One region of the Rhizobium sp. N621 genome, then DNA from elsewhere that is predicted to be linked to it. Evidence: riboswitches for the same ligand, from Rfam matches in the RefSeq annotation. Region 1 holds a riboswitch; each other region holds the start of a gene.
What was found. Region 1 has a riboswitch for thiamine pyrophosphate ahead of thiC (phosphomethylpyrimidine synthase ThiC). Riboswitches for the same ligand answer to the same signal wherever they lie in the genome.
Positions count from the first base shown of each region.

Region 2: linked by a shared signal. The riboswitch ahead of thiM (hydroxyethylthiazole kinase) and the one ahead of thiC (phosphomethylpyrimidine synthase ThiC) in region 1 are both predicted to bind thiamine pyrophosphate.
Region 3: linked by a shared signal. The riboswitch ahead of AMK00_RS19855 (ABC transporter permease) and the one ahead of thiC (phosphomethylpyrimidine synthase ThiC) in region 1 are both predicted to bind thiamine pyrophosphate.

Region 1 is NZ_CP013499.1:193,230-198,021, reverse strand. It holds gene AMK00_RS28010 (metallophosphoesterase family protein) at 1-479, opposite strand, end outside; gene AMK00_RS28005 (acyltransferase family protein) at 910-2,040, shown strand; TPP riboswitch at 2,147-2,278, shown strand; gene thiC (phosphomethylpyrimidine synthase ThiC) at 2,373-4,205, shown strand; gene thiO (glycine oxidase ThiO) at 4,202-4,792, shown strand, end outside.
Region 2 is NZ_CP013498.1:376,316-381,107, forward strand. It holds gene AMK00_RS26425 (GNAT family N-acetyltransferase) at 1-18, opposite strand, end outside; gene thiD (bifunctional hydroxymethylpyrimidine kinase/phosphomethylpyrimidine kinase) at 233-1,066, opposite strand; gene thiE (thiamine phosphate synthase) at 1,063-1,698, opposite strand; gene thiM (hydroxyethylthiazole kinase) at 1,695-2,498, opposite strand; TPP riboswitch at 2,540-2,636, opposite strand; gene AMK00_RS26445 (DUF1349 domain-containing protein) at 2,732-3,316, opposite strand; gene AMK00_RS26450 (ABC transporter substrate-binding protein) at 3,547-4,792, shown strand, end outside.
Region 3 is NZ_CP013495.1:4,134,775-4,139,566, reverse strand. It holds gene AMK00_RS19860 (ABC transporter ATP-binding protein) at 23-835, opposite strand; gene AMK00_RS19855 (ABC transporter permease) at 832-1,638, opposite strand; TPP riboswitch at 1,799-1,912, opposite strand; gene soxR (redox-sensitive transcriptional activator SoxR) at 2,246-2,716, shown strand; gene AMK00_RS19845 (SDR family NAD(P)-dependent oxidoreductase) at 2,840-3,610, shown strand; gene AMK00_RS19840 (ArsR/SmtB family transcription factor) at 3,714-4,055, shown strand; gene AMK00_RS19835 (LysR family transcriptional regulator) at 4,133-4,792, shown strand, end outside.

The DNA.
Region 1 (4,792 bases):
ATGTTGACGGCATCCGCGACCGGCGGCTTGAATTTCGGCAGCAACGGGTCCGGGGCCTGCGGTTTCGCAAAGCTCAGGCCGTGGATCGCGACCGACAAGCTGCCCTTCGTGGCCTCCACGATCTCGGCATGGCCGCCGAAGATCTTCACCGTATCGGGCATCACCAGTTCCTTGGCGATCTTCGACATCGCATCATGATTGCCCCGGATCTTGAAGACTGAGATGCCCGCTCGGTGCAGGCGTTCGAGCTCGCCTGCCAGGAAGCGCGCGGTCTTCATCGACGTCTGCTCGCCGTCGTAGAGATCGCCGGCGATGACAAGCGCGTCGACCTGTTCCTCAAGGCAAAGATCGACGATCGCGACCAGCGCCTGCCGGCTGGCGTCGCTCACGAGGTCGGCCAGCTCTGCGTTGCGAAGCGCGAGAGAGCGCAGGGGAGAGTCGAGATGGAGATCGGCGGTGTGGACGAAACGATAGGCCATGAATGCAAGAATGGTGTTGCGATAGAGTGATCCAACCAGGCGCCGGAGATAAGCGTACGATCGTTATCGCCCGGCAGCAAAACATCGGAATATGCCACGAACATTCAGAGCATGGCGGCGGCGTCCTGGCGAGTAAAATGGGTCGGCGAAACCGGCCCATCCACAGTCAATGCTGCTCGATCGGGGCAGGCACGGCAGCAATCGCAGCATGAGGTATTTCGAATGCAAGCTCATGATTGCTGCTTTCGGTATCGCGGCGGCAAATTTCCTGTCGATAAAACTTTAGGTTCCGCTGTGGCAATATTTTCAACCCGAATGTCTATCCTCGCAACTTACGGAAGAAAATGAGCCGGACGATCTTCGCGGAATGTGCAGCGGTTTTTGACTCCCGGCAGGAAAATGCACGCAAACATGAGGGGAGTGAAAGCCCTTGGCTGTCACAGACGAGTTAACCCGATCAGAATTCTGTGGCACCGCGGATCTCGATACCAATGACGCCTTGCGCCCGGCCAGTTGGGAAAACGAGGTAAAGAACCATTTTGTCTTCCTCGACGAGCTTCGGGGGATAGCGGCGCTGTCAGTGGTTCTCCTACATGCTAACCAGGCTTTTGCCTTCGGCCTTCATTTTCACGCCTATCTGGCGGTGGATTTCTTCTTTTGTCTCAGTGGCTTCGTTCTCGCACACGGATATGACGCAAAGCTGAAGTCGGGCATGTTGCGAAACAGGACATTCCTCCTCAAACGCACAATACGACTTTATCCCATGATCGCGGTCGGTGTCGCTTTAGGCGTTCTCGCGGCGCAATTTACCTACGCCTCGATTCTTTCCGGTCTTGACGTCTCGATTCTTGCACTCGGCGCATTGCTTCTTTTGCCGCTCGGACTTTTGGTGGGACAAGAGGCGTTCGCGATCAACAACCCCCTCTGGTCTATTTGTTTTGAAATAGTCGCAGGCGTGGCCTACGGCTCAGTCGCCCGACGGAGAATTCGTCTTTGGCATGAGATAGCGGCTCTCGCCCTATTGGCCGCAGCGCTTTTCGCCGTCGTCTCGATCGAGGGTACCGTCGGACCAGTCGGATTTGGCAGCTGGCGAACGTTCTTCGAGGGATTGGTCAGGGTCGGCTTTTCGTTCCTTGCCGGTGTGCTGATCTTCCGCTGGGATATAAGCAACCGTATCAGGGCGGTACCGCCTCAGGTCCCGCTTTTCCTCCTGATCGCGGTTCTGTTTTGCCCCTTTGCCGTCGCCAGAGACATCTTCGACTTCGTCTGCATCGCTATCATATTTCCGATCGTGCTCGTGCTGGCCGTAGCGGTTTCCTCCCATGAGAAACGGCCATTCGCCGCATATCTTGGCCAGATATCTTATCCTCTCTACATCGTCCATCAGCCAATAATGCAACTCGGCGCTCAGCTCCAAATCTCCACCGGCGAGGTGATCCCACGGCCGATCACCGCCGGCCTCGCACTCCTGACTGCCATAGCTGTTGCGCATCTCTTGTACACTCGCTTCGATACACCCGTGCGCGTCTATTTAGGCCGCAAGCTGCTCAGACCAGCTTGACGGCGTCGTTTTTTGCGACGACGGCAACCCCCGTGCTAGGGGATTGGACGATGGAAACGCATCGGGTCGTGGCTTGACACGAACGCCGCTCCGGTCTTTGATGCCGAACATTCACCAGGGGTGTCCCGGCAAGGGGCTGAGATTCTGCTAGACGATACGGCTTTGCCGGTTGTGGCGCAGTGACCCGTTGAACCTGATCCAGTTCATACTGGCGTAGGGACGGTGCGGACGCTGCGGCTGTTGGGCGAATCTCGCTTTGTCGCGCAAGGCGTCTTTCCATCATTCCAACACTGGAACTGGGTCTCCAAACGTCAAACCTTGGAGCCTCATCCATGAATATAGTTGCACCCCAGCTTACCCCCGTCGTCACCACCGGCCCGCTTCCGGCCTCGACCAAGATCGTCAAACCCGGAGCGCTCTATCCGGATCTGCGCGTGCCGATGCGCGAAATCAGCCTTCACCCGACCTCCGGCGAGCCGCCGGTCACGGTCTATGATTCCTCCGGCCCCTATACCGATCCGGCCCATGTGGTTTCCATCGACACCGGGCTGCCGCGTTTGCGCGAGGCCTGGGTCAGGGCGCGTGGCGACGTCGAAGCCTATGAAGGCCGGGTGGTGAAGCCTGAAGACAATGGTTTTGCCACGGGCGAACGGCTGACGCCGGAATTTCCCATTCGCAACACGCCGCTAAAGGCAAAGGCCGGCCGCGCCGTCACCCAGCTCGCCTATGCGCGTGCCGGCGTTATCACCCCGGAAATGGAGTTTATCGCGATCCGCGAAAACCTCGGCCGGCAGGCCGCGAAGGAGGCGCTCGCCCGCGACGGCGAGAGCTTCGGCGCCCATGTTCCGGATTTCGTGACGCCCGAATTCGTGCGCCGGGAAGTCGCCGAGGGCAGGGCGATCATCCCCGCCAATATCAACCACCCCGAAACCGAACCGATGATCATCGGCCGGAACTTCCTCGTGAAGATCAACGCCAATATCGGCAATTCGGCCGTTACCTCGTCGATGGCGGAGGAGGTGGAGAAGATGGTCTGGGCGATCCGCTGGGGCGCCGACACGGTCATGGACCTTTCCACCGGTCGCAACATTCACAACATCCGCGAATGGATTATACGCAATTCGCCGGTTCCGATCGGAACGGTGCCGCTTTACCAGGCGCTCGAGAAGGTCAACGGCATTGCCGAGGATCTGACCTGGGAAGTCTATCGGGATACGCTGATCGAACAGGCCGAGCAGGGCGTCGACTATTTCACCATCCATGCCGGCGTACGGCTTGCCTATATCCCGCTCACCGTCAATCGCGTCACCGGCATCGTCTCACGCGGCGGCTCGATCATGGCCAAGTGGTGTCTGCATCACCACAAGGAGAGTTTCCTCTACGAGCATTTCGAGGAAATCTGCGATATCTGCCGCGCCTATGACGTCTCCTTCTCGCTCGGCGACGGTTTGCGTCCGGGGTCGATCGCGGACGCCAATGACGCAGCGCAATTTGCCGAACTCGAAACCCTCGGCGAATTGACCAAGATTGCCTGGGCCAGGGATTGCCAGGTGATGATCGAAGGCCCCGGCCATGTGCCGATGCACAAGATCAAAGAGAATATGGACAAGCAGCTCAAGGTCTGCGGCGAAGCCCCCTTCTATACGCTCGGACCGCTGACGACCGACATCGCGCCGGGCTATGATCACATCACCTCCGGTATCGGCGCCGCCATGATCGGTTGGTTCGGCACGGCCATGCTCTGCTACGTCACGCCGAAGGAGCATCTGGGGCTGCCCGACCGCAGCGACGTCAAGACCGGCGTCATCACCTACAAGATCGCAGCGCATGCTGCCGATCTTGCCAAGGGACATCCGGCCGCCCGCATCCGCGACGACGCGCTATCGCGCGCGCGCTTCGAATTCCGCTGGGAGGATCAGTTCAACCTCTCCCTCGACCCGGATACGGCCCGTTCCTTCCACGACGAGACCCTGCCGAAGGAGGCGCACAAGGTGGCGCATTTCTGTTCGATGTGCGGCCCGAAATTCTGCTCCATGAGAATTTCCCACGACATTCGCGCCGAAGCTCAGAAAGAGGGATTGGAAGCCATGGCGGCCAAGTACCGCGATGGCGGCGATCTCTACATGCCGGTCGCAGAGGTCGCGAAAACGCCCGTCGGAGAATGACCATGCGCGTTCTCGTCAAGGGGGCCGGCGTTGCCGGCCTCACCGTGGCCTGGCAGCTCTATCGCCACAGCTTCCGCGTCACCCTTGCGGAGCTGGCCGACAAGGTCGGCGCTGGTGCCTCCGGCTTTGCCGGCGGCATGCTGGCGCCGTGGTGCGAGCGGGAAAGCGCAGAAGAGCCGGTGCTGACGCTCGGTCGCCTTGCCGCGGACTGGTGGGAGGCGGCACTGCCCGGCCATGTCAATCGCCGGGGAACACTTGTCGTGGCGGGCGGCCGCGATGCCGGCGAACTCGACCGCTTTTCCCGTCGGACAAGCGGGTGGGAATGGCTGGACGAGCAGGCGATCGCGGCGCTGGAGCCTGACCTTGCCGGCCGCTTTCGCAAGGCGCTGTTCTTCCGGCAGGAAGCGCATCTCGATCCGCGGCAGGCGCTCTCGGGGTTGGCCGCCGGACTCGAAGAAGCCCGCGTGCGTCTCACATTCGGCGTCACGGGCGATGCTGACCTTGCCCCTTACGATCGCGTGATCGACTGCACCGGGGCCGCCCAGATCGGCCGCCTGCCCGGATTGCGCGGTGTTCGCGGAGAGATG
Region 2 (4,792 bases), on a different replicon from region 1:
CACAAGCAGGTCCGGCACCCGACATTCCTCCTGCTATTCCGTTGTTGCGGAATATATACCCCTCTTATGTTATAGACTTGGCCATCTCGCCGGGCTTGTCAACAGGGTTTTTCAATCGGCGCCAGTGATTCAGCCGCGCTGGCTGCGCTCGCTACGCAGGGCGGCCGGCACAGGCGAAAACGGCCCGGGGAGACCAGGCCGTTCGATGGAGACTGTTCGTCGATTTCAGTACTTATGCGCCGTCTTTCCAGAGCGCATGAAAGTGCTGCACCGGGCCATGGCCTGAGCCGACGGTGAGGCGTCCGGCCGCCGCGACCGCGCCGGCAAGATAATCCTTGGCGATGGCGACTGCCTGCCGCGCCGAAGCGCCCTTGGCAAGCTCGGCCGCCAGCGCGCTGGAGAGTGTGCAGCCGGTGCCGTGGGTGTTCTTCGTCGGCACCCGCTGGGCTTCGAACCAATGCAGCCCGTCGGCGGCGGCGAGCACGTCGGGGCTGTCGTCGCTGTCGAGATGACCGCCTTTGACCAGCACGGCGGCCGGGCCGAGGGCGCGCAGCCGTTCGGCCTGCGCTGCCATCTCTACCCGGTTCGTCGCGACCGGCTGGTGCAGCAGCGCGGCGGCCTCCGGCAGGTTCGGGGTCAGCATCGTGGCGAGCGGCAGCAGCCGCAGCGTCAGCACGTCGACCGCTTCGGGCGCGAGCAGGGCGGCACCGCCTTTGGCGATCATCACCGGATCGAGGACGACGGGAATGCTGCGTCCTTTGGCGGTTGCTGCGGCCAGAGCTGCGGAAAGGGCGGCGGCGACGGCTTCGGCGATGCCGGCATTGGCAATCATGCCGATCTTCACGGCATCGACGCGCACATCGGCAAAGACGGCATCGATCTGGTCGGCAACGAATTGCGGCGGCACCAGATGCACGCCGGTGACCCCTTGCGTGTTCTGCGCCGTCAGCGCGGTCAGCACCGCCATGCCATAGACGCCGCGGGCCGAAAAGGCCTTGAGGTCGGCCTGGATGCCGGCGCCGCCGGACGGATCGGAGCCGGCGATGGAGAGGACGTTGCGGATCATGCCGGGACCTTTCGAATTTCTGCGGCGATGCGGCGGGTGGCCGCCGCCGGATCCGGCGTGCCGCACACGGCGGAGACGACGGCAAGCCCCTTGGCGCCGGCGGCAAAGACTTCGGCCACATGCTCCGCTTTCAACCCGCCGATGGCGACCGACGGCACCGGCGAGACCTGCACCAGCCTGGCAAGACCGTCAAGGCCGATCGGCTGCTTGTGGTCGGCCTTGGTCGGCGTCGCAAACACCGGGCCGACGCCGGTATAATCGACGAGATCGCGATCGACGGCAGCCGCGAGCGCCTCGGTCTCGACCGAGAGGCCGAGGATCATGTCGGGGCCGATCATCCCCCGAGCCGTGCGCGCATCCATGTCCTCCTGGCCGATATGCAGGCCATCGGCGCCGATGGCGATCGCCGCCTCGACGTCGTCGTTGACGATGAGGTGGGCGCCGGTGCCGCCGAGCGCCTGTTTCAAGGCGCGGCCGGTCTCGATCATGCGTGCTGTCCCCGCCTGTTTGTCGCGCAGCTGCACCATCGTCGCGCCGCCGGCAACGGCAAGCCGGGCGGTCTCGACCATGCCGATCCGGGCGCAGAGATCCGGATCGAGGACGAGATAGAGCGAAAGGTCGAAAGCCTTCATGCGATCGATACCCTGGCTCTCGCATCCAGCGCTTCGCCGTCGAGCGCGGCCAGCGCATCGAGGAAGCGCCAAGCGAACGAGCCGGGGCCGGCCGCGCCGAGCGCGGCATCTTCGCCGGCGACGGCAAAGGTTGCGAGCGCTGCGACCGTCGTGCCGAACAGATCCTCCGGCGCGGTGGCGGCGAAAGCGCCGACCAGGCAGGTGAGCGAGCAGCCGAGTGCGGTGACCTGCGGCATCAGCACCGATCCGCCCTTGATGCGCACCGCCCTCGCGCCATCGGTCACGAAATCGACGGCGCCGGTGACGGCGACGATTGCCTGCTGCCGCTCCGCGAGCCGACGGGCCGAATCCTCCGCCTGCTCGACCGGATCGCGGCTGTCGACGCCCTGACCGCGGCTCTCCCCGCCAGCAAGCGCGATGATCTCGGAGGCATTGCCGCGGATGATCGTGGGCTTGAGCGCCAGCAGATCGGCAACCGCCTGGCGGCGAAAGGCCGTCGCATAATGCGCCACCGGATCGAGCACCCAAGGTTTGCCGGATGAGGCAGCCGCCTTGGCCGCCGCCCGCATGCCGTCGAGCCATTGCGTCGACAGCGTGCCGATATTGACAGTCAGCGCGCTCGCGATGCCGGCGAATTCGCCAGCTTCCTCAGCCGCATGCACCATGGCCGGCGAAGCGCCGGATGCCAGCAGGACATTGGCCGCGATGTTCATGGCGACGTAATTGGTGATGCAGTGGACGAGCGGCGGCTTTTCGCGCATCGCCTCCAGCATGGCTCCCGAGGTGGTCTTGCTCTGCATGGCGCCCCTTTCAGGCGGGGCAGGCGCGGGGCGGCGTCTACGGCGATCCCCGAGCGACTCCCTCCGCCGGCATTATCCGGTTCAGGTTCGAAGGGTTCTTCTCAGCCCGTCTGTCGACGAACGCCCCTGTCTCTCATCGCGCTCTTTTTCGCAGAGAAGCACGCGGCTGTCATCCCGAAAATGACGTTTCGCCTGCCTTCCGACAAAGCTGGTTGAAGGGATCACAGCGTTCCTCAACTTAAATCATGCAGATCCGTCGTAATCGCTGCCCCGATCGAAAACTCCGAAAACTGCACTGTCAATCCGCTGCGTTCCGGCGTGCAGGCGGTCGGCCCGACCTCGTATCTGTCGGCAATCGGGAGGGGCGCTAACCGCAGCAGCGGCCAGCGGCTGCCGTCGCTGGAGGCCTGAATGCGTAGCGCGCCGGCTGCGACGGTAACGCGGATGTGGAAATCCTCAAGTTCCTTGAAGGGCTGCGAAACGGACCAGTCGGACTTGCCGTCGGTGACGACGGTACTGAGGAAGGCTTCGCCGTCGGTGAATTCGACGCCCGTCTTGACCCAGCGTTTTTCGTCGAGGCGCACCATCAAGCCGGCCTGGTCGTAGAGGGTGCGGAACTCGCCTTGCACGCGGATCTGGGCGGTGAAGCTATCGGCGGTGGGGAAGGCGAGGAAGTGGCCGCTGTCGCGGGTGAAGCCGTAATAGGTCTCCCGCCAGAAATCGGTCTTCTCGCCTGTCGTCAGCGTCAGACCGGTTGCGTCGGCGTGCCAGCTTGTCGGTTCGTTCAGCCATTTTCCGTTGTTGAAATCGATGTCCATTCCATCCTCGCTTTATTGAAGCCGCGGGCGCAGCCGATTCTTAGCGCCCCCATAATGCGCGAGCTTCGCGAAGGCGGCCAGCCGCACCCGCGGTTCGGCGGTGTTGGCCGTCGCGACCCTCGTCTCACGACATAATCCGTGGGCTTCCGCTTGACACGATTACTTCATCTCTTATTCTGTTACAAAAAGATGAATTACATAATTGTGGAACTTAACTCGGGAGCCCTCACATGAAAACGCTTGTCGCATTCCTGCTCGGCACTGCGCTCGTCGCCCTGCCTTCGACCCTGCTTGCTGCGGAAAAGGGCGGCGTCATCAATGTCGCGACGATCGGCGAGCCGCCGACGCTCGATCCGATGTCGTCGACGGCCGATCTCGTCGGCATCGTCACCCAGCATATTTTCGAAACGCTCTACACCTTCGACAAGAGCTGGAACGTCACGCCGCTTCTGGCCGAAAGCCTGCCCGAGATTAGCGCCGACGGCAAAACCTATACGATCAAGCTCCGGACCGGCATCAAGTTCCACGACAATAGCGATATGACCTCGGATGATGTCGTCGCCTCGCTGAACCGCTGGATGAAGATCGCCTCGCGCGGCAAGCAGGTGGCCGGATTCATCGACAAGATCGCTGCCGCCGATCCCGCGACCGTGACCATCACGCTGAAGCAACCCTATGCGCCGCTGACCTCGCTGCTCGCCTTCAACAATTCGGCGGCGATCATCATCCCGTCGGAAAAGCAGGACGAACCGATGAAGGAGTTCATCGGCACCGGCCCCTATATGCTGAAGGAGCGCAAGGCCGATCAATATATCCAGCTCGTCCGCTTCGACGGATACAAGTCGCGCGAAGGCGACAGCAATGGTTATGGCGGCGCCCGCCATCAATATCTCGACGAAATCCGCTTCGTGCCGGTGCCGGATCCGAACACCCGCGTCGAGGCCGCCGTTTCCGGCCAGTATGATTATGTCGATTCGATCCCGGTCGAATCCTACGACAAGCTGAAGGGCTCGACGGCCTCGCAGCCGGTCATGCTGAAGCCCTTCGGCTATCCTGTTTTCGTCTTCAACACGAAGGAAGGTGTCGCCGGGAATGTCGAGGTTCGCAAGGCGATCCGCCAGGCGCTCAGCATGGAAGACATGCTGGCCGCCGCTTTCGGCAGCAAGGATTTTTATGCACTCGACGGCGCCATCTACCCCAAGAGCTTTGCCTGGTCGACGGATGCCGGCGTCGAGGGCGCCTATAATGTCGCCGATCCGGAAGGGGCGGCGGCTGCCGCCAAGAAAGCGGGTTACAATGGCGAGCCGATCCGCATCCTGACCAGCCGCCAATACGAGTTCCATTACAAGATGGCGCAGGTCGCCGCCGAATATCTGAAGCTTGCCGGCTTCACCGTCGATATGCAGGTGGTGGACTGGGCGACGCTGACGCAGCGCCGCACCGATCCGAAACTCTGGGATATCTACATCACCCACA
Region 3 (4,792 bases), on a different replicon from region 1:
GGTTTTCGGACGACATCAGGCTCTAACTCTTAAAATTGGAACAGGAGCCAGATTTCAGGCCGGTCGGCCTAAAATCATCCTGTTCCAGCGGATGAAGCAGGGTTTGCAGGATTTCAGTCTCGATTGCCTGAGCTGCGGGTGAACCGAGATCGGCGATGCTTCTCGGGCGGGGCAGGGGGACACGGAATTCGCGGATGACGCGGGCCGGGCGAGCAGACAGCACGTAGATCCGATCGGAGAGGAAAACGGCCTCGCGGACATCGTGCGTGATTAGCAGCGCCGTCCAGCGATGTTCGGTCCACATGCCTTGCAGCCACTCCTGGATCTGTGTGCGGGTCAGCGCATCGAGCGCGCCGAAGGGCTCGTCGAGCAGCAGCATGTCCTGCTTCTGGATGACGGTGCGCAGCAGTGCCGCACGCTGGCGCATGCCGCCGGAAAGAGAAGAGGGGTAGTGATGCTCGAAGCCGGCAAGGCCGAACCGCTCGAAGAGGGGCGCGACAGCGGCGCGGGCCGCCCGACGAGTCATGCCTTTCACTTCAAGGCCGAGCGCGGCATTATCGATGATTCGGCGCCACGGCATCAGCGCATCGCGTTGCGGCATGAAGGCAAAGGAATGCGGCGTCTGTTCCAGCGCTGCACCGTTGAAAAGCATGGCGCCGGAATCAGGCCGCAGCGCCTGTGTCAGCAGTCTCAGCACAGTCGATTTTCCGGAGCCGGATGGGCCGACGATCGAGACGAACTCGCCGTTTGCGACGGTGAGTGAAATGTCGCTCAGAACCTTCATGCCGTCGAAGGATTTCGAGATGTTGCGCAGCTCAAGCATCTGACCGGTCATCTGCGCCGCTCCTGGGATGGCTGCCAGGGCATGACGAAACGCTGGATAACCAGCGTCAGCGCGAAGAGGCAGAGCGTCAAGAGAGCGCTGACGATCACGGCGGCGAGCACGAGATCGGGACGGAAATTGTTCTTGGCGTTGAGGATATAGATGCCGAGGCCGCTTGCAGCGCCGGCATATTCGGCAAAGATCGCGCCGACGACGGCATAGGTGATCGAGATCCTGAGACCCGCGAAGAAAAAGGGCAAAGAGGAGGGAAGGCGCGCCAGGCGGAAAATGCGCCAGCGGCTCGCCTTCATCGAGTTCAGCAATTCGGCAATATCGCGGTCGGTCGCCTCGTAACCCTGAAGCAGGGCAACGAGCAGCGGGAAAAAGGTGACGAGGGCCACCAGCAATATCTTCGGCAAAAGGCCGAAACCGAACCAGAGAACGACGAGGGGTGCGATCGCCACCAGCGGCAAAGTTTGACTGGCAATGAAGATCGGCAGCAGTGCCCGGCGCATGAAGGGCATGAAATCCATCAGGATCGAAGAGGCGAAGGCGAAGGCGAGCGACAGAGCGAAACCGCCGACTGTGGCGCCGAGCGTCGGCCAGGTGTTTGACATCAGCCCCTCTCGGTTCAGCCAACCCTGGACAAGGATACGCGAAGGCGCCGGCAGAATGGACGGTTTGATGCCGGAAAGATCGACATAGAGTTCCCATGCCGCCAGAAAGGCAAAGCCGGCGAGCAAGGCGGGCATTGCCCGGTACACGGCGAGACAGAGCGTCGCAAGACGCGAATCCGATGGGCGTGGCGATGTCATCGGCGTTCGATTTCAGGCTTTCGTCGGGCCGTTCGCGCAAACCTGTCGAGGGCATCGGTCTCGATGCGCAGCCTGCCGCAATTCGGGGCGATTGCCTTGACGGCATCGATAGGGGTGCCGGCGGAATGGCCGGACGTCGGGTAGAGTGACACTTGCGCGCCGGAATGCATTTGGACCTCGCTCCGCTGGCATTACCCAGATCAGCTTAGAAGGGTCCGGAAGCTTGCGCCTCGCATCTCAGCCCCGGCGACACGGAGCTCCCCTGTTATTTCGGCGAAAACTATCATCGGGGTTTTCTTGCCGCAACCGCAAAATTGCAAAGCAGTTCGGCCGGTCGGGAAGGGATTGCCGATGAAAAAACACCCGGACGAGGTCCTGTCCGGGTGTTTTCCGAGGTTCCGTACCTGCCGGGAACGGAACCCGAGCGCTCGCCTCTCGGGGGCTATATCGGCTGGAGCGATCGATACGGGGGCGGACGAGCGCCGATGCCCTCGTTCCAGCTTTTATCGACCGGATGATCTCACTGCCGCTCCTTCCTGCGCCTCGCGCTTTACGGGCGGGGGAGCAGGGGTTATAAAACCTCAACTAATATTGAGGTCAATAGGCGATGAATAGGATTTCTGCAACGCCGCTCGGCAGGCTTCTGACGGTCGGTGAAGTGGCGCAACGCAGCGGTCTTGCCGTCTCGGCGCTGCATTTCTATGAGGTCAAGGGGCTGATCTCGAGTATCCGCACGCGCGGCAACCAGCGGCGCTACGGACGCGATGTGCTTCGCCGGCTCGGCATCATCAAGGTGGCGCAACGTGTCGGCATTCCGCTTTCGGAAATCCAGACGGCATTTGCCTCCCTGCCGCAGGGACGCACGCCGACGGTTGCCGACTGGCAGACGCTGTCGGCGCGCTGGAAGGATGAGCTCGACACGCGAATCAGACAGCTGAGCCTGCTGCGAGACCGTCTGACCGGCTGCATCGGCTGCGGCTGCCTGTCGATCGAAAGCTGTCCGTTGCGCAATCCCTTCGATCGGCTCGGCGAGGAAGGGCCGGGCCCGCGGCTGCTGGAGAGCGAAAACGAAGTGTGAGCTTTCGGGGAAGAGCGCTAGCCTCTCGCGGAAAGATGATGCCGCCTTTCTTTCGGCCGGCGCGCTCATATGTTAAGGGCGAATGGCGCAACAGGCGGCTTTGTCCGCGAGGAGGACGGCTTCGTGTTCCATCCGAGACTATTCGAGAATCGCAATGTCATCGTGACCGGCGCCGGGCGGGGCATCGGCCTCGAAGTGGCCCGGCAGTTCCTGGACTGCGGCGCGAAGGTGATCGTCCATACCGGACGCAAACCGGGGCGCGAGCTGCCGGATTTTCTGCTGACGGCTGAATCCGAAAGACGGGCGCTGCTGCTGCACGCCGATTTCACCGCCGCTGGCGGCGCTGCGCAATTTGCCGAAAATGCGCTTGCCTTTTTCGACAAGGTGCATGTGCTCGTCAATAACGCCGGCACCATGCTCGGCCGTTTTCCGGCTGCCACACTGACCGACGCAGATTATGAGGCGATCGTGCGTTTGAACCAGACGTCGGTGGTGGCGCTGACGCGTGCGCTGCTGCCGGCATTAAAGGCGGCGGAAGGCGCTGCCATCGTCAACACCGTTTCAATTTCCGCGCTGACCGGCGGCAGTCCCGGTTCTTCGATCTATTCCGCTTCGAAAGCTTTCGTTTCCACCTATTCCAAGGCGCTTGCCCGCGAGCTCGCGCCGGATAGCATCCGCGTCAATTGTGTCTCGCCCGGAACGATCGAGACGGATTTCCATGAGCGCTATTCCTCCCGCGAAAAGCTGGAGCAGACGAGAAAGTCTATTCCCTTGCAGCGGCTGGGCACGGCGGAGGACTGCGCTCCGGCCTATCTGTTCCTGGCGGCACCCTCCCTCTCCGGATACATTACCGGTCAGGTCATCGAGATCAATGGCGGCCAGCTTATCTGCTGATTTAGTTAGACCTTTTTTGACATTTCATCACTTTTGGCAAATTCGCGTGTGCGAATATGCTATTGTGCTGATCTGCCTTTTCGCTTCCCTTCCGAGATGTCGAATGCCATTGCCCAAGCCCGAGCCGGGAATGTCCGGTCAGGAACTGCACAAACTCGCTGGAAACGCTCGTGAGGCGAGCGATCTGCTGAAGGCGCTGGCGCACCAGACCCGACTTCTGATTCTTTGCATACTCGCGAGTGAGGAGCGGACGGTCGGTGAAATCGAAAACATCCTCGGCATTCAGCAGGCAATGGTCTCGCAGCAGCTCGCACGTTTAAGGCTTGAAGGCCTCGTCAATACGCGCCGTCAGGGTAGGCTGGTCTATTACCGTATCGGCAATACAAGCGTGCTTGCCTTCCTTGAATCGTTGTTCGATCTTTTTCCGGCTGCTGAAAACGATTAGTACCGCCCTTGCGGAACACGGTTGCTGCGTCGAAGATAGGCTGATCCGGATGATTTCGCGCCGGATCGGGAGACCGGATGATCGACAAGCTGGAATTTTTCATCGCCCTTGCCAACGAAAAGCATTTCGGCCGCGCCGCGGAGGAGTGCGGGATTTCCCAGCCAACACTTTCGGCCGCCATCCGGCAGCTTGAAGACCAGCTTGGCGTCATGCTGGTGCAGCGCGGCTCGCGGTTTCAGGGGCTGACGCCGGAGGGGCAGCGGGTGCTTGAATGGGCGCGGCGCATCGTCGGCGATGCTCGCACCATGCGGGAAGAGATGCGCGCCGCCCGCCGCGGTCTTTCCGGCCACATCCGCCTCGCTGCCATTCCGACCGCGCTCGCCATGCTTTCGCGCATCACCACGCCCTTTCAGGAACGACATCCGGGAGTGACCTTCTCGATCGTCTCGCGGAACTCGCTGCAGGTGCTGAGCATGCTCGAAAATCTCGAGATCGATGCCGGTATCACCTATCTTGAAAATGAGCCGCTCGGACGTGTCACCAGTGTTCCCCTCTACGCCGAGCGCTATCACCTGATCACGGCTGCGGGCAGCCCGCTGTCCGATCGCGACAACGTGACCTGGAAGGAGGTCGGCGATCTTCGGCTTTGTCTATTGACCGCCGACATGCAGAACCGACGCATCATCAACCGGCACCTGACGGAAGCGGGCGCGACCGTACATCCAACTCTCGAATCC